DNA from 3 places in the Microbacterium xylanilyticum genome. Region 1 is predicted to be linked to each of the others. Evidence: predicted binding sites of a transcription regulator. Region 1 holds the regulator's gene; each other region holds the start of a gene.
What was found. The regulator LexA, encoded in region 1, represses DNA repair genes until DNA is damaged. The targets are predictions, from matches to a motif close to TCGAACANNTGTTCGA.

Region 1 (5,860 bases):
ACTTCATGAACAGACCGGATCCGTCGTCCCCCCAGTCGAGGTCGAAGCCCGCCGCCTCGAGGCGGTCGTAGAAGTCGCGGTCGCGCTCCTTCATGCGCTCGTAGAGCGGGATCTGGAACTCGTGCATGATGCGGTAGGGGAGCGAGGCGAAGATGAGGTCGGCCTTCTCGGTCGTCACCCCCGCGGCGAGTGCACGCTCCGAGTACAGATCGCCGAGGCCGATGTCCATGAGCGTGTCGCTCTTCACGATGTGCGTGGAGGAGCGCTGCACCATGGTGACGTCGGCGCCGTGCTCCCACAGGGCGCCGCAGATGTCGAACGCGGAGTTGTTGCTGCCGATGATCACGCAGCGCTTGCCCGCGTAGGCGTCGGGTCCGGGATGCTGCGAGGAGTGCTGCTGCTCGCCGCGGAACACGTCCTGGCCCTCGAAGCGGGGGATGTTCGGCTTGCCCGACATGCCGGTGGCGAGCACGAGCTGGGTGGGGTGGAGCGTGAGCGGCTGCCCGTCGCGCTCCACCTCCACGGTCCAGGTGCCGGTCGCCTCGTCGAAGGCGGCACGGGTCGCGACGGTCTTCGACCAGTACGGCACCTCCATCGTCTTCACGTACGCCTCCAGCCAGTCGCCCACCTTGTCCTTGGGGGCGAAGACCGGCCAGTTCTCGGGGAACTTGATGTAGGGCAGGTGGTCGTACCAGACCGGGTCGTGCAGGCACAGCGACTTGTACCGGCCCCGCCACTGATCGCCCGGACGCGGGTGCTTGTCCACGACGAGCGCCGGGACGCCGAGCTGACGCAGCCGGGCGCCGAGCGCGATGCCGCCCTGCCCGCCGCCGATCACGAGCACGTAGGGCTGGGTGTCGCCGCCGAGGGACGCCTCCTCCGCCTGGCGCCGCTCCAGCCAGGTGACGCGATCCCGCCGGGCGCCGTGCTCGGCCCCCATCGGGCGGCGCTCGCGCAGCGGCTCCTCGTGCCCGGTCAGCTCGAAGAGGGTGGTGAGCAGCGTCCACGCCTTGGGACCGTCCTGGTCGATGAGGCGCACCAGGCCGCGGCCCCGTCCGACCGCGGTGGAGAACTCGAACCACGCGGTGGTGACGCCGTCCGCCGTCTCCGCGGGCTCCGTCAGGCGGAAGTCATGGGGGTCCGTGCGATCCAGCGTCGCGGTGAGGAGCTCCGTGACGCCGTCGCGGTTCTCGGTGGTCGTGATGTTCCAGGTGAAGGACACCAGATCCCGCCAGAAGCTGGTCGTCGCGAAGAGGTCGGCGGCCGCGGCGATGTCACGCGCGGCGAGCGCCTCCTCGAAGGCGGCGAACCAGGCTGTGGCGGGATCCGCATCCGTGAGGGCAGGGGCGGCCGGCGACACTGCGGGCCGTTCATCGAGCTGAGTCATGGTGACAGCACACGCCCGCCGGAACCCGGTGGTGAAGCGTTGCACGATGTTGCAACCGGACGCAGCGTTCGGCGCGCTACGCTCCCGGCCATGGCGACGACGCCCGACCTGGCCGACCTGGCGCGCAGTCTCGTGCGCGTGCACGACGCGGTGCTGTCGGGTGCGGCCCCGCCGGAGCGCCCGCGGGAGCTGGTGGCGCGCTCATGGCGGCGTGCGCTCGAGTTCGGCGTCGACCCGGAAGGACGGGGCCGGCGCGACCCGCTCGGGCCGGCCGAGGTCGAGGCGCGCCGGCGGGACTCTCGGCTCGCGCTCGTGCTGGACGATCTCCGCGCCCCGCTGCTGGCGGCGGCGGATGCCTCCTCGTACCTCGTGGTCGTCACGGACGCCGATGGCGTCGTGCTCTGGCGCAGCGGTTCGGCACGGGTGAAGCACCAGGCGGACGCGCTGGGCTTCACCGAGGGCGCGGTGTGGACCGAGGACGCCGTGGGGACGAACGCCATCGGCACGGCGCTGGCCGAGGCGGCTCCCGTGCAGCTGTTCTCGGCCGAGCACTTCGAGAACGCGCAGGTGCCGTGGTACTGCTCGGCAGCGCCGATCCACGACCCGATCGACGGCCGCCTGCTCGGCGTCGTCGACGTGAGCGGCCCTGCGCTGACCCTGCATCCCGCGATCCGGGCCCTCGTGAGCGCTTCGGCGTCCCTGGCGGAGGCACGCCTGTGGCGCCGGCACGGCGAGCACCTGGAGCGGCTGCGCACCGCGGTGCAGCCGCTGCTGGCCGCGGCGAACGAGCCCGTGCTCGTGGTCGACGACCATGGCTGGGTCGCCGTGCAGCGCGGGGTGAGCGTCGGGCCCCGGATCGACGCGCCGCGGGCCGACCGCGCGATCGCTCTGCCCGGACTCGGCCTGTGCGTGCCGGAGCCGGTGCACGGAGGGTGGATCGTGCGGCCCCGCGGCGGCTCCGCGACCGTCCGCGCGACCCTGGACCTCACGGCGCCGCAGGCCGTGCTGGAGGTGTGCTCGGCGCAGTCGTCCTGGCGGACCGCCCTCGGCGCGCGCCCGGCTGCGCTGCTGGCGGCGATCGCCGAACACGGCCGTGCCGGGGCGTCGGCGGAACGGCTCAGCCGGGTCGTCTACGGCGACGGAGCCCACCAGGTCACGGTGCGCGCCGAGATCTCCCGGATGAAGCGGTCCCTCGGCGCGCTGATCACCGCGAGCCCCTACGCGATCGCCGACGGTGTCGTCCTCACCGTGTCGCGCCCCGGCCGCGCGTAGGCGCGCTCAGACCGCGCGCAGGACCGCGACGACCTTGCCGAGCACCGTGGCGTCGTCGCCGAGGATGGGCTCGAAGGCGCTGTTGCGGGGGAGCAGCCAGACGTGGCCGTCGCGACGGCGGAACGTCTTCACGGTCGCCTCGCCGTCGAGCATCGCGGCGACGATCTCGCCGTTCTCCGCCGTGCCCTGCGAGCGCACGACCACCCAGTCGCCGTCGCAGATGGCCGCGTCGATCATCGACTCGCCGGAGACCTTGAGCATGAACAGGTCGCCCTTGCCCACCAGCTGACGCGGCAGCGGGAAGATCTCCTCGACCTGCTGCTCGGCCGTGATCGGCACTCCGGCGGCGATGCGGCCGACCAGCGGGACCAGCGCCGCATCGCCGACGGCGGGCGCGGCATCGGCCGGGTTCTCCGCGGACATGCCGGGCAGGTCGATCAGCACCTCCATGGCGCGCGTCTTGCCCGGGTCGCGGCGCAGGTAGCCGCTCAGCTCCAGCTGTCCGAGCTGGTGCGTCACGCTGCTCAGCGACTTCAGGCCGACGGCGTCGCCGATCTCGCGCATGCTCGGCGGGTAGCCGTGCCGGGCGATCGAGGTCTGGATGACCTCGAGGATCGCCATCTGCTTCGCACTGAGGCTCTTGCGGCGCCGCGTCCGCGGGGCCTCGGAGCCGGGGGTCGCGCCGTCGCTCATGCCATCTCCTTCGTGTGCGTCGTGCCGTCTCGGATCCGGTCGATCCGCCCGAACTGCGGGCGGCGGTTCGAATGTCGGTGGTCCGTGATGGGGTCTCGGTATCGAAACCGTATCCGAGATCGGGTCGGAATCGGTAGATCTGTTCGAGCGTGTCGGCGAAGTCGGCGAAGCCAATTTCGAAGAATGCTTGACAGATGTTCGAACTCGAAAGTAGTTTCGGAACGTAGGTTCGCCTCTCCAGAGGCCCGGAACCCCGGATCCTCACACAGAGGACCGGGATCCGGGGAGAGGCGGACCCGCACCACACAGAGGAGAAGCACCATGAGCAGCATCACCTTCGCCGGACCGGTCCCCGCCACGCGCCTGCGGATCACCGCACGCGGACGGCGCGTGCTGGCGGCGCTGGTCGCGCTGCCGGTGGCGGGCGCGATCGCCTTCGCGGCGCTCAGCGGCGGCACGGCCCTCGCCTCGGCGCAGCACACGGCCGCCGGCACCTTCTCGACCGTCACCGTGCAGCCCGGCGACACGCTGTGGTCGATCGCGGGCGAGGTCGCGCCGAACGACGACCCGCGCGACGTCGTCGCCGAGATCTCGAAGCTCAACCTGATCGACGGCGGCGTCATCGAGGTCGGCCAGCACCTCGCGATCCCGGCGCAGTACGGCGCCACCGGGCGCTGATCCGTGCTTCGACGGAGCTCAGCAACCGCCGACATCTGTGCCGGGCCTCACAGCCGCGCCGCCTAGCATGGCAGGGTGACTGTCTCGCTCGATGACTTACCCCTTCGCGACGACCTCCGCGGGCTGCGCCCGTACGGAGCCCCGCAGGCGCCGCTGCCGGTGGCGCTCAATGTGAACGAGAACACCCATCCGGTGCCCGAGCAGGTGGCGAGCGACATCCTCGACGAGGTCGCCGTCGCACTGCGCGACGTGAACCGCTACCCGGACCGGGAGTTCACGGAGCTGCGCACGGCGTTCGCCGAGTATCTCGGCCACGACCTCCAGGCGGCGAACATCTGGGCGGGCAACGGCTCCAACGAGGTGCTGCAGCACATCCTGCAGGCGTTCGCCGGACCCGAGCGGACCGTCTTCGGGTTCGCCCCGACCTACTCGATGTACCCGCTGCTCGCACAGGGGACCGGCGCGACCTGGATCGCGGGCACCCGGCACCCGGATTACGAGATCACCGTCGAGGAGGCCGTCGCCCAGGTGCGACAGCACGACCCCGACGTGATCCTTTTGTGCGCGCCGAACAACCCCACCGGCACACCGCTTCCGCTCGAGGTGATCGAAGCGGTGTACGAGGCCGCGCGGGGGATCGTCATCGTCGATGAGGCTTACCAGGAGTTCGCGCCGAAGGACTCCCCGTCGGCGCTCACCCTGCTCGACGGGCGCCCGCGGCTCGCCGTGTCCCGCACGATGAGCAAGGCGTTCGCCTTCGCCGGGGCGCGGGTCGGCTATCTCGCGGCGGATCCCGCGTTCATCGACGCGCTCCGCCTGGTGCGCCTGCCGTACCACCTCAGCGCGCTCACGCAGGCCGCGGCCCTCGCGGCGCTGCGCAACGCGCCGATGATGCTCGCGATGGTCGACGAGATCGTGGCGCAGCGGGACCGCATCACCGCCACGCTCGAGGCTCTCGGCTACACGCCGCACCGCTCCTGGTCGAACTTCGTGCTGTTCGGCGGGGTCGCCGACCCGGCAGCCACCTGGCGCGCCCTCTACGACAAGGGCGTGCTGATCCGCGACGTCGGGATCCCGAACCACCTCCGTGTCACGGCCGGCACGGAAGCGGAGACCACCGCGTTCCTGGACGCGCTCGCCTCGATAGGATCGCCCTCATGACCGCTCGCACCTCCCGCCGCACCCGCTCGACGTCCGAGTCGACGATCGAGCTCGAGCTGAACCTCGACGGGACCGGTCAGAGCCACATCGACACCTCGGTGCCGTTCTTCGACCACCTCCTCACGGCGTTCGCGAAGCACTCGCTGACCGACCTCACCGTCCGCGCCTCCGGGGACACCCACATCGACGCCCACCACACCGTGGAGGACGTCGCGATCGTGCTGGGCCAGGCGATCCGCGAGGCGCTCGGCGACAAGAGCGGCATCTCCCGGTACGGCGACGCCCTGGTGCCGCTGGACGAGGCGCTCGTGCAGGCCGTCGTCGACATCTCGGGGCGCCCGTATCTCGTGCACGAGGGGGAGCCGGCCGGCTACGAGCACCACCTCATCGGCGGCCACTTCACCGGGTCCCTGGTGCGGCACGTGTTCGAGGCGATCGCGTACAACGCCGCGCTCACGATGCACGTGCGGGTGATCAGCGGCCGCGACCCGCACCACATCGCCGAGGCCGAGTTCAAGGCGTTCGCCCGCGCGTTCCGCCAGGCGAAGGCGCTCGACCCGCTGGTGGTCGGGGTGCCGTCGACCAAGGGGGCGCTGTGACCGCGCCCGCCGAGGGGCGCCGCCCCACCGTCGCCGTCTTCGACTACGGCTCCGGCAACGTCCACTCCGC
Region 2 (5,860 bases), 760 kb from region 1:
CCGGGTTAATCGCCCGCGAGGCCGGCCCGAGAGGTTGCCGCGTTTCGTCCGCTCCCTCGCTCAACGACCTCGGTGAACGGCCCCCGGAAGCAGTGTCCGATAGCGCGCTACGGGAACAGCTGCTCCAGCGTCGGCCAGTCGCCGTCGTCCAGAGCCTTCGTCGCTGCGGCCTGGGCTTGGGGTGAGACGTGACCGGAGAGCGCCTTCGCCCAGAGTGCGCGAGCCGCATCCAGGTCGTGGGTGCGCACCGCCGCCCCGATCTCATAGATCGTGCTGTTGTACTCCACCGTGTTCGTGCCCGCCACGGCGTCGAAAGGGGCGTACGGATGGATGAACGGGATCGTCGGATCCGGACGAAGGATCAGCTGCGCGCCGGGTTGGATCGCGTTGCTCAGCACGTGATTGAAGAAGCGCAGCGACGTGAAGTCGAAGCAGAGGCGCTCGTCGATCGAGATCAGATTGTCGTTCGGGACGACGATGTACGCGAACATCTCATCGCCGTGCCACACCACCTCTCCGCGAGCACCCGGCCGAGAGCCGTTGTCGCGCATCGCCTCCGGGTTGATCAGCTTCGGGATGACGGGCGCGTCGCCCTGGGACTCGAACAGGAGCGATGCCTCGCTCGCGCACCCGCCGGCGCTCGAGGTCGGCGACGGCGTCGGTGACGGGGACGTCGTTGGATCGGCGACCGGCGCGGAGGTCGACTCGGTCTCCGTGGCCGCGCGGCTGACCCCCTGTTCGAAGCTCCTGATCGCGGCGAATGCGGGGTAGGCGAGCGCGACGAGGCCGGCGACGACGACCGCCGCGCCGATTCCGGTGGCGATCTTGGCTGCGCGGCTCACGAGGATCAACGTACAGCGGCAGCGGATCCCGACGCCAGGGTTGTTGGCGCGGGAACCAGACAGGGCGTTTCGTCCCACTTCGCTCGCTCAACTTCCAGTGGAAGCGGATCCTCCTCCTGCGACGACAGCTCGGCCAGGCGACCGTCTCACTCCTCGCCGTCGCGTGCATCGAGGGCTTCCTCGAGGAGGTCGTGAACGTCTTCCCACTCCTCCGGGTCGCGCGAGTTCTCGATGCGGAAGTGCACGTAGGCGTCGAGCGCCTCCAGCGCCTCGTCGAAGAGATCCGGATCCGCACCTCCTGCCGCGTCGTCCGCGAACATCAGCTCGATGAGCTTCTCCATGTGTTGCGGGACATCGGGCCGCAGCCCCTCATCGCGCATCACGACCAGGATGCTCTCGAACATGTTCATCGTGTCTTCGAAGAACTCAGGGGTGAAATCGGGCTGATGCACGAGCCACCTGGCGAACTCGTGGGCAGACGGACCGAACTGCGGCTGGCTCGATGGCGGCACGAACTGCGCGCCGGCGGCTCCGGTATCCGCGGCCGCGCTCGGCTCGGATCCGGCGTCGTCGGCGGATCCGGCGGGCTTGCGCCGGGGCTCGTCGCCGGGATCGAGTTCGTCGGACGGGTCGGTCATCAGGTCAGCGTAGGACGACCGGCGGTCGCGTCGGAGCGCCTGTGCACAACCTCGCCTCTCTGCCTGTGCTCCCGGTGGGCGGCATCGATTCGCGGGGCCTGACCCCTGACGGTTGATCCAGACCGAGTGAGCGTCCTGCCGCCCAGATGCTGGGCGGGAAGGCTCGACAAGGACATGGCAACCAGAAAAGGCCCAGCCCGGAGCAGGTCCAGCGGTCTTTGCCGCTGCCTGCGCCCGCCGGTGATCAACGCTGCTCAAGCCCGAGCCGCGTGCGCCTGTGAGGGCGTGAGAAAGTGGTGGCATGAGTTCGCCCCAGACGCTGAGCGAGGCAGACCGGCGGGTCCTGGCCGCGTGGGCGGCCGACTGTGCAGAGCGGGTGCTGGCCGTGTTCGAGGCGGAAGCCGCCGGTGACGACCGCCCTCGCGACGCCATCGCCCGGGCTCGGGCATATTCGCGCGGCGAGCTGGACACCGCCGGCGAGATCCGCCGGCGATTCGTCGCTGGGCGTTCGGCCCGAGACGTTCGCGCTCCCGCCGCAGTGGCGGCCGCCCACGCCGCCTCCCACGCCGCAGCTGTCGCCCACATGGGTGCACACGCACTCGGCGCCGCCGCGTACGCTGCGAAGGCCGCTGGACTGGCAGCCCCAGACCATCCGGACGCCGCCGGCGAGGAAATCCGCTGGCAGCTCGCCCACCTGTCGGGCACAGCCAGGGCCGCCCTGAAACAACTGCCGCCGGTCGGTGAGAACTCCTCAGGCCCGCTCGGACCCGGCCTGCTTTCCGCCGGCGTTCTCGGCTCGATAACCGGCGAACTCCAAGCCGCGCTGACCGACCGCAGCGACTGACAGGCTACGACGCGACCGGTTGATCGACTCTCAAACGATGTGGACCGGGCTCCGGGGTCCGGTCAACAGGACATTCCCAGGATCCAGCCTGTGGATAAATGTTCGAATGTCGGTGGTCGCTGAGATCATGAGATATGGCTTCCTTCGACGAGATCGCATCGCTGATCCCCACCCTCCGGGGTCGGCTCGGCGCGGGTGCGAGCCTCGAAGACGCGTTGTCCGTGATCCTCGGGTTGAGCGATGAGGAGCTGGTGCCGACGATCGGGGAGACAGCCGAGCTCGGTGTGCTGATCGAGCAGCTGCAGGCGATCGAGGCGGGCGTGCTCCACGCGCGGTCGTCGTGGCGGGCGGGACATGAGGGGCTCGCACAGCGGCTGGGGCATCGGTCGGCGGCGTCGCTGATGCAGGACCTCGGCGGCATGAGCAAGGCGGAGGCGTCCCGGCGTGTGCGCGTGGGCGAGGCGCTTCTCGATGAGGGGCCGGAGCCGGAACCCGAGAGTGCGGCGGACGCGGATCCAGGGTCTCAGGGCGGGGACCCGGGGCCGGGGCCGGACGGCGAGGATGCGGGGCCGGAGCCGAACTTTGGAGCAGATCCGGGGTTCGAGGGTGCGGACGAGCCGGCGGCGCCGCGGCCGGATTCGGATCCGGTGCTGCCCTGGTTCGAGTCGTTGCGCGCGGCACTGCGGGGCCGGAGCCTCACCTCGGCGCAGTTCGACGCGATCCGTCGCGGGCTGGGCGAGCCGCCCGCGGGGTCCGAGGAGGCGTGGTCGGCCGCGGCGGCCCAGCTGGTGGCGGAAGCTTCGAGGCGCACCGTGGAGGAACTCATCGCACACGCCCGGTGCGTGCGGGACCTGCTGGATCCGGTCGGCGCCGAGGAACGGGCGCAGGCGCGGTACGAGAGGCGGGCGTTCCGCACGTGGCTCGACGCCGAGGGCACCCGACGCGGGAGCATGGTGTTCGACGACGAGGGCGGTGCGTTCTTCGAGGCGATCTTCGCTGCGGCGTTGCGGCCGCGGCGGGGTGGTCCGCGGTTCGTCGACGCGGACGAGCAGGCCGCCGCAGCCGACCTGACCGCGGACACCCGCACCAATGATCAGCTCGCCTACGACCTGCTGCTGGACGTGGTGCGCGCCGGCGTGCTGGCCGACGCGTCGACGGTGTTCGGCGCCAGGCAGGCCGGTCTTCGGCTCGTGCAGACCCTCGGCCGCGACGGCGCGTTCGGGCGCGTGGCGGTCGCGGAGGACGGCCTCACCGTGGTGCCTGCCGCGGTCGCCGAGCGGCGGCTGTGCGAGGCGGGTGCGATCGTGGTGACGGTCGACTCCTGCGGCAACCCGCTCGATGTGGGCCGGGAGGAGCGCCTGTTCACGCCCAGGCAGCGCATCGGGCTGGCCATGCGCGACGGTGGATGCCGATGGCCCGGGTGCGACCGGCCGTCGTCGTACTGCGAGGCGCATCATATCGACGAGTGGCATCGCGATCAGGGCCGCACGCACATCGACCGGGGGATCCTGCTCTGCAGGTTCCACCATATGGAGCTGCATCACGGCGGGTGGCGGATCACCCGCGAAGGGACTGGCGACTTCGTGCTGCGCGGCGCCGACGGGAGCGCCACGACTCTGGTCCAGCGGCTGCCGCTGCGGTACCTGTGGGGCGACATCGACCCGCCGCCGAAACGGTTCCGCCCCGCCGCCTGACCGCACCCGAGAAGGGCCCGCGGCCGGGCGGGCCGGAGTGTGTTCGGCCGGGGCGGGTCCCCTCGGCGAGGTCAGCGACCGGGAGCGCAACGGGCCGGGCGCGGTCCGTTCGGCGAGGTCAGGGGTCGGGGTGCGCGACGGCCGGGGCGGGCCGGGGTCCCTTCGACGGGCTCAGGGGTCGGGGTGCGCGGCGGCTGGGCGGGTCCCTTCGACGGGCTCAGGGACCGGGGTGCGCGGCGGCTGGGCGGGTCCCTCCGACAAGCTCAGAGAGCGGGGTACGCGGGAACCGCAGGGCTCAGTTCACGCAGGGGACGTTCCCCGACTGCAGCGGCGTCGACGAGTCCGTGTAGACCGGGTGCGGCGCCGGCGTCGAGCCGGACGGCCCGGAAGAACCAGAACCCGAAGACGGCGAACCGGATCCGGAAGCCGACGGCGTCGGAGAAGCAGTCGGCGTCGCCGTCGGCGGGTTCAGCAGATCATGCACCTGCGCGCGGATCGCATCCAGGTCGACGATGTTCACGTCCTGACCATCGACCGTGTCGAAGTGATCGATCGGCAGGGTCACGAACGAGATGTTGCCGCCGGCCAGACTCTGCGCCTGCTGGGCGAACGACAGCAGATCCAGATCCGAATCGAGCGCCACATCCTTCTTCGCCACGTCGATGAGCTTCTGCAGCTTGCCGAAGTCGGTGAACGTCGACGCCTGCTTGAGCTTCACCGCCAGCGACACGATGAACGCCTGCTGGCGACGCGTCCGATCCAGATCCGTCAGCTCGAAATCACTCGACGTGGTGTCGCGACGCTGCCGCACGAACGCCATCGACTGCGCAGCGTTCAGCTGCTGCACGCCGGCGGGGAAATCAGCCCCCGAGAACGTGTCGGCAGTCGCGTGGTTCAGACAGACTGTGATCGGCTGCACCGCCTCGGCCACCTCGTAGAAGGCGGCCATCGTCACCTCGACGAAGTGATCGATCCGCACCCCGCCGAGGAACGCCGACACCGTCTTGATCGTGCTCTGACGAGCCGCCGTGCGGGACTGCTGATACGCGTCCGCCTCCGGCACGCCCTTGTCCGCGAGCTTCTGCAAGGAGGCGTTCATGGCGTCGCCGTACGCCTCCTTGATCTTCCCCTTCTCGACACCACCCGGCGCATCCGGGAAGTCCACGTAGTCGTCGCGCGGGATCGAGATCCCGACGGCCTTGCCGCCGTTCGCCGGGATGTGGATCAGCATCAGCACGTTGGTGTTGTACCCGCCGACCGACGCGTCCTCCGCGTGGATCTGGTCGTAGATCGCCTGCGGGAACGGCTTGCCGTTTTCATCCACCCGGCTGTCCAGCCCCATGATCAGGATGTTCGACTCACCCGTGTTCTGCTTCGGGCCGGTCACGCCGGCGATCGACGAGCGGCGGATCCCGTTGTTCGCATCCACATAGGTGATCACGGCGAACGCCGCCGCCGCGATGAGCGCGAGCACGATGACCGCGACGATCCCCACGATCCAGCAGCGTCGTCGGTACATGCGGCGCCGGGCTGCGTGCTGCGGGCTCATCGTCATCGTCCGGATCCGTTCCTGTCGGCGGACTTCGAGCCTCTCGCGCCCACCTGTGCGGATTCCGGGAGGAGGGATGCGCCGGATCCACCGCCCGTGCCACGATGAGCGCATGTTCATGGTGACGACCAACGACGTTCCCGGCTACCGCGTGACCCAGGTGCTCGGCGAGGTGATGGGCCTCACCGTGCGTTCGACGAACTTCGGACAGGGGTTCACGGCCGGATTCCGAGCCCTCGGCGGCGGCGAGATCCCCGAGTTCACGAAGCTCATGTACGAGAGCCGCTACGAGG
Region 3 (5,860 bases), 740 kb from region 1:
CGCTCCATGGAACGACGCGTCCCTGCCGGGCGGGTCGCGGAGCAGGGCCGGCGGCTCACCGCGCGACTCTCAGTGCGCCGCCTCGTTCCAGTCGGCGCCCCGGCCGACCTGCACGTCCAGGGGCACTGACAGGTCCGCCGCGCCGGCCATGCGCTCGCGCACGATCCGCTCGGTCGCGTCCCATTCCCCGGGTGCCACCTCGACGACGAGTTCGTCGTGGATCTGCAGCAGCACCCGCGACGACATGCCCTGCTCGAGCAGGTCGGCGTGGATGCGGAACAGCGCGATCTTCATGATGTCGGCCGCACTGCCCTGGATGGGGGCGTTGAGGGCCGCCCGCTCGGCGTTCTCGCGGAGCACCCGGTTCGGGCTGACGAGGTCGGGGAACGGGCGCCGACGGCCGAAGATCGTCTCGGTGTAGCCGACCTCCTTCGCGGCGAGCACCGAGGCGCGCAGGTAGTCGCGGACGGCGCCGAACCGCGCGAAGTACTCCATCATGAGCTGCTTCGCCTCGGACTGCTCGATGCGCAGCTGCTTGGACAGGCCGAAGGCGCGGAGCCCGTACACGAGCCCGTACGACATCGCCTTGACCTTGGTCCGCATCGCGGGCGTGACGTCCTCCGCCTCCACGCCGAACACGCGCGCTCCGACGAAGCGGTGCAGGTCCTCCCCCGAGTTGAAGGCCTCGATCAGGCCTTCATCGCCGGACAGGTGCGCCATGATCCGCATCTCGATCTGCGAATAGTCCGCGGTGAGCAGGGTCTCGTAGCCCTCCCCGACCTGGAACGCGCTGCGGATGCGGCGGGACTCCTCCGTGCGGACGGGGATGTTCTGCAGGTTCGGATCGGTGCTGCTGAGCCGGCCGGTCTGGCTGCCCGTCTGCACGTACGTCGTGTGGATGCGGTGATCGGCGCGGATCGCGGTGTCGAGCGACTCGATGATCTGCCGCAGCTTGGTCGCCTCACGGTGCTGCAGCAGCAGGTCGAGGAACGGATGCGGGTTGATCTCCTGGAGATCCGCGAGAACGGCGGCGTCCGTGGAGTAGCCGGTCTTGGTCTTGCGCGTCTTGGGCAGCTCCAGCTGGTCGAACAGCACCTCCTGCAGCTGCTTCGGCGAGCCCAGGTTGACCTCGCGGCCGATGATCTCGAACGCCGCCTGCGCGATGCCGCCTGCGCGTTCGCCCAGCTCGTGCGAGAAGCCGGAGAGGATCTCGTGCGACACGGCGACGCCGGCGAGCTCCATGTCGGCCAGCGTGATGAGCGTGGGGAGCTCGATCTCGCGGAGCACCCGGTCCACGCTCTCCGGGACGTCCGCCCGCAGCGCCGTCGCCACGCGGGCGGTGAACCAGGCGAGCTGCGCGGGAGACGCCCCCTCGGTCTCCGGCACGAGCTGGGTCGGGTCCGCCTCCGGCAGCTTCTCGCCCAGGTAGCGGTCGACGAGGTCGGCCAGCGTCTTGTCCGGGTAGCTGGGGCGCAGCAGCCAGCCGGCGAGGTTCGTGTCGTAGGCGAGGCCGCCGAGACGCACCCCTGCGGTGTGCAGCGCCTTCACCTGGGGCTTGGCGTCGTGGAGCACCTTCGGCGCCGCGGAGGCCAGCCAATCCCCGAGCGCCGCCTTCGCCGCCGGATCCCAGGGCAGCTCGACGAGGTCGTCGCCGTGAGCGAGGCCGAGGCGCCGCGGCAGACCTCCGGACACGGTCACCTCGACGGCGACCTCGCCCGTGGCGCCGGCGAGCCATGCCGGGACGGCCTCCGCCGTGAGCTCGGAGGCGGCGGGAATCACGACGGCCGCGGGCTGCTCCAGCGCAGGGGCGTCCTCGCCGACCGCCTCGAACACGCGCGGCAGCAGCGTGCGGAACTCCAGGCGCGCGAAGATGTCCCGCACCGCCTGTGCGTCGATCGGCCGGGTCGCCAGATCCGCGGGGCCGACCTCGAGCTCGACGTCCTGCAGCAGGCGGTTGAGCTTGCGGTTGCGGCGCACGTCCTCGATGTGCTCGCGCAGGTTGCCGCCGACGACGCCTTTGATCTCGTCGGCGCGCTCGAGCAGCGCGTCGAGCGAACCGAATTGCGTGAGCCACTTCACGGCCGTCTTCTCGCCCACTTTCGGCACGCCGGGCAGGTTGTCGCTGGTCTCCCCGACGAGCGCCGCGATGTCGGGATACTGCTCGGGGCGCACGCCGTAGCGCTCCTGCACCGCGATCGGGTCGTAGCGCTTCAGCTGCGACACGCCCTGCACGTTCGGGTAGAGCAGGGTCACGTCGTCGCTGACGAGCTGGATGGTGTCGCGATCGCCGGAGACCACGAGAACGTCGTAGCCCTGCGCGGTGCCCTGAGCGGCGAGGGTGGCGAGGATGTCGTCGGCCTCGATGCCCTCCTTGGTGAGCACGGGGATCGACATCGCGGCGAGGCAGTCCTGCAGCAGCGGGATCTGACCGCGGAACTCGGACGGCGTCTCCGAGCGGGTGGCTTTGTACTCCGGGTACTCGTCGGTCCGGAACGAGTGGCGGGAGGTGTCGAACGCGATCGCCATGTGGGTCGGCCGCTCCGCCTTGATGAGGTTCACCAGCATCGACAGGAACCCGTAGATCGCGTTCGTGTGCTGGTTGTCCTTGGTGGTGAAGTTCTCCACCGGAAGGGCGAAGAACGCCCGGTATGCGAGCGAATGGCCGTCGACGACCATGAGGGTAGGCTTTGCGGAGTCCGTCACCACTTCAGCCTAACGACAGCGGCGGACATCGATTCGAGGAGGATCCGCGTGACCGACCCGGCCGACACGAGCACCGCGCAGCGCAGCCCCGGCCTGGACTGGGCGGCGGAGCGTGGCATGGGAGCGCTGGCCGAGAAGATGGGCCTGCGCTGGGTCGAGTTCTCCGTCGACCGCTGCGTCGCGACGATGCCCGTCGAGGGCAACACGCAGCCGGTCGGGCTCATGCACGGCGGGGCATATGTCGTGCTCGGCGAGTCGCTGGGATCCATGGCCGCCAACTTGCACGCCGGCCCGGGACGCCTCGCCGTGGGCGTCGACATCAATGCGACGCACACCCGCTCCGCGACGAGCGGAGTGGTCACCGGCGTCTGCACGCCGGTCCACCTGGGACGCAGCATCACGGTGCACGAGATCGTCGTGAGCGATGATCAGGGCCGCCGCTGCTCGACGATCCGGATCACGAACATGATCAAGGACCTGCCCGCCGCACGCTGACGGATGCGCGCTCAGGCGCTGCCGTCGACGGGGTCCTCGAGGATCCGCTGGAAGAGCAGATGATCCTGCCACTCCCCTGCGATGCGCAAGTAGCGCGGAGCGCGGCCGATCTCGGTGAATCCGGTGGCGCGCAGCACCCGCTGCGACGCGACGTTGTGCACGAGCGTCGCCGCCTGCACCCGATGCAGGCCGATGTCGTCGCGCGCCTGCGCGCACACGGCCTGCACGGCCCGGCGCATGAAGCCCCGACCCGACGCGTCCTCGTCGATCCAGTAGCCCAGATGAGCGCTCCAGAACGCGCCGCGGACGATGTCGCCGAGGTTCACCCGTCCCACGATGCGGCCACCGGCGTCGGCCAGCACGAACGCCGCGCTGAGGCCATCCGCGACGCTGCGCAGCGCCTCCTCCACGAGAGCGTCCTGACGCTCCGCGGTGAAGAAGTCCTCGGACCGTGAGGGCTCCCACGGCGCGAGGTGCGCACGGTTGCGCGTGTACGCCGCTGCCAGCTCAGCGCCGTCTCCCGGCAGGAGCGGACGGAGCAGGATCCCGTCGCCGAGATCCACGCCCTTACTTCTTGGGGGCGAGCTGCTCGATGATCGCCTTCGCCACGTCCTGCATGGTCAGGCGGCGGTCCATCGACGCCTTCTGGATCCAGCGGAAGGCCTCCGGCTCGCTGAGGCCCATCTTCTCGTTGAGCAGGCCCTTGGCGCGGTCAACGAGCTTGCGGGTCTCGAAGCGCTCGACCATGTCGGCGACCTCGGCCTCGAGCGTGATGATCTGCTCGTGACGGGCGAGGGCGATCTCGATCGCCGGCAGCAGGTCGTTCGGCGTGAACGGCTTCACGACGTAGGCGAGGGCTCCGGCCTCGCTCGCCCGCTCGACGAGCTCCTTCTGGCTGAACGCCGTGAGCAGCACGACCGGGGCGATGTTGCCCTTGTGCAGCTTCTCGGCGGCGCTGATGCCGTCCAGCTGCGGCATCTTGACGTCCATGATGACCAGGTCCGGACGCAGCTCGGTCGCGAGCTGCACGGCCGTCTCGCCGTCGCCGGCCTCGCCGACCACGTCGAAGCCGTTGTCACGGAGGATCTCGACGATGTCGAGGCGGATCAGCGACTCGTCCTCGGCGACGACGACGCGTCGCGGAGCGGACGAGGCGGGCTGCTCAGGCTGCTGCTCTTCAGTCACGGATCCATCCTATCGGACACGCGTTTCGGTTCACGCGAACCGTGGTGCCGGCGGTGGGACTCGAACCCACACGCCCTTTCGGACAAAGCATTTTGAGTGCTCCGCGTCTGCCATTCCGCCACGCCGGCCCGGATCGACCCTAGCGCATCCCCGGAGACGACGAACGCCGGCCCCGTGAGGGGCCGGCGTTCCGAGTGCGCTCAGCCGTTGTTGGCCTGATAGATCGGCGCCGCGCCGTGCACGGTGTCGCCGACCCGGTGGATGCGCAGGTCGTTCGTGGAGCCGACGATCCCGGGAGGGGATCCGGAGATCACGACGACCTTGTCCCCCACCTCGGCCAGGCCGGAGCCGAGCAGGTGCTCGTCGACCTGGTGGAACATCATGTCGGTGTGCGGCACGAAGTTCACGAGGCTCGTGCGCACGCCCCAGGTCACGGCGAGACGCCGGCGGATGCCGGGGTCGGGCGTGTACGCCAGCATCGGGATGCGCGAGCGCAGCCGCGCCAGGCGGCGGGCGGAGTCGCCCGACTGGGTGAACACGCAGAGGTACTTGGCCTCGACGAACTCGGCGACCTCGAGCGCCGCGAGGGTGATCGCACCGCCCTGCGTGCGCGGCTTGGTGGTCAGCGGCTGGATCCGCTCCAGGCCGTGGTCCTCGGTGGACTCGATGATGCGCGCCATGGTCTCCACGACGATGACCGGGTACTCGCCGACGCTGGTCTCACCGGAGAGCATCACGGCGTCGGCGCCGTCGAGCACCGCGTTGGCGACGTCGGATGTCTCGGCGCGCGTGGGCACGGGGCTGGAGATCATCGACTCGAGCATCTGCGTGGCGACGATGACGGGCTTGGCCATGCGGCGGGCGAGTTCGACCGCGCGCTTCTGCACGATCGGCACGGCCTCCAGCGGCAGCTCGACACCGAGGTCGCCACGGGCGACCATGATCCCGTCGAACGCGTCGACGATCTCCTCGAGGTTCTCGACAGCCTGCGGCTTCTCGATCTTCGCGATGACGGGCACCTTCACGCCCTCTTCGGCCATGATCTCGTGCACCCGGGTCACGTCGGCCGCATCCCGGACGAACGACAGCGCGATGAGGTCGGCGCCGGTGCGCAGACCCCAGCGCAGGTCGTCCTCGTCCTTCTCGCTCAGGGCGGGCACGCTGACGGCCACGCCGGGCAGGTTGATGCCCTTGTTGTTGGACACCGCCCCAGCGACGACCACGCGGGTGGTGACGACCGTGCCGTCGGTGTCGACGACCTCGACGCGGACCTTGCCGTCGTCGATGAGGAGGAAGTCGCCCGGCTTGACGTCCTGCGGGAGGCCCTTGAACGTCGTGCCGCAGATCTCCTTGTTCCCGATGATGTCCTCGGTGGTGATCTTGAAGATGTCGCCGGCCGCGAGCTCGTACGGGCCCGCCTCGAACTTGCCGAGACGGATCTTCGGGCCCTGCAGGTCGACCAGCACGGCCACGGCGC

Region 2: ACYQ1L_RS16650 (HNH endonuclease signature motif containing protein) is a predicted target of LexA. The motif match lies at 2,415-2,430, and genes of this name have one in related genera.
Region 3: ACYQ1L_RS09160 (hotdog fold thioesterase) is a predicted target of LexA. The motif match lies at 2,725-2,740, and genes of this name have one in related genera.

What each region holds. Positions count from the first base shown of each region.
Region 1 is NZ_BAAIEN010000002.1:2,558,730-2,564,589, reverse strand. Features, by position in the region: gene ACYQ1L_RS12930 (flavin-containing monooxygenase) at 1-1,387, opposite strand, end outside; gene ACYQ1L_RS12925 (GAF domain-containing protein) at 1,478-2,659, shown strand; gene lexA (transcriptional repressor LexA) at 2,666-3,352, opposite strand; gene ACYQ1L_RS12915 (LysM peptidoglycan-binding domain-containing protein) at 3,674-4,030, shown strand; gene ACYQ1L_RS12910 (histidinol-phosphate transaminase) at 4,106-5,191, shown strand; gene hisB (imidazoleglycerol-phosphate dehydratase HisB) at 5,188-5,790, shown strand; gene hisH (imidazole glycerol phosphate synthase subunit HisH) at 5,787-5,860, shown strand, end outside.
Region 2 is NZ_BAAIEN010000002.1:3,321,338-3,327,197, reverse strand. Features, by position in the region: gene ACYQ1L_RS16665 (hypothetical protein) at 108-842, opposite strand; gene ACYQ1L_RS16660 (hypothetical protein) at 989-1,480, opposite strand; gene ACYQ1L_RS16655 (putative immunity protein) at 1,782-2,324, shown strand; gene ACYQ1L_RS16650 (HNH endonuclease signature motif containing protein) at 2,459-4,018, shown strand; gene ACYQ1L_RS16645 (LCP family protein) at 4,314-5,567, opposite strand; gene ACYQ1L_RS16640 (YbjQ family protein) at 5,680-5,860, shown strand, end outside.
Region 3 is NZ_BAAIEN010000002.1:1,815,018-1,820,877, reverse strand. Features, by position in the region: gene polA (DNA polymerase I) at 70-2,676, opposite strand; gene ACYQ1L_RS09160 (hotdog fold thioesterase) at 2,821-3,198, shown strand; gene ACYQ1L_RS09155 (GNAT family N-acetyltransferase) at 3,210-3,761, opposite strand; gene ACYQ1L_RS09150 (ANTAR domain-containing response regulator) at 3,766-4,383, opposite strand; tRNA gene ACYQ1L_RS09145 (tRNA-Leu) at 4,426-4,511, opposite strand; gene pyk (pyruvate kinase) at 4,584-5,860, opposite strand, start outside.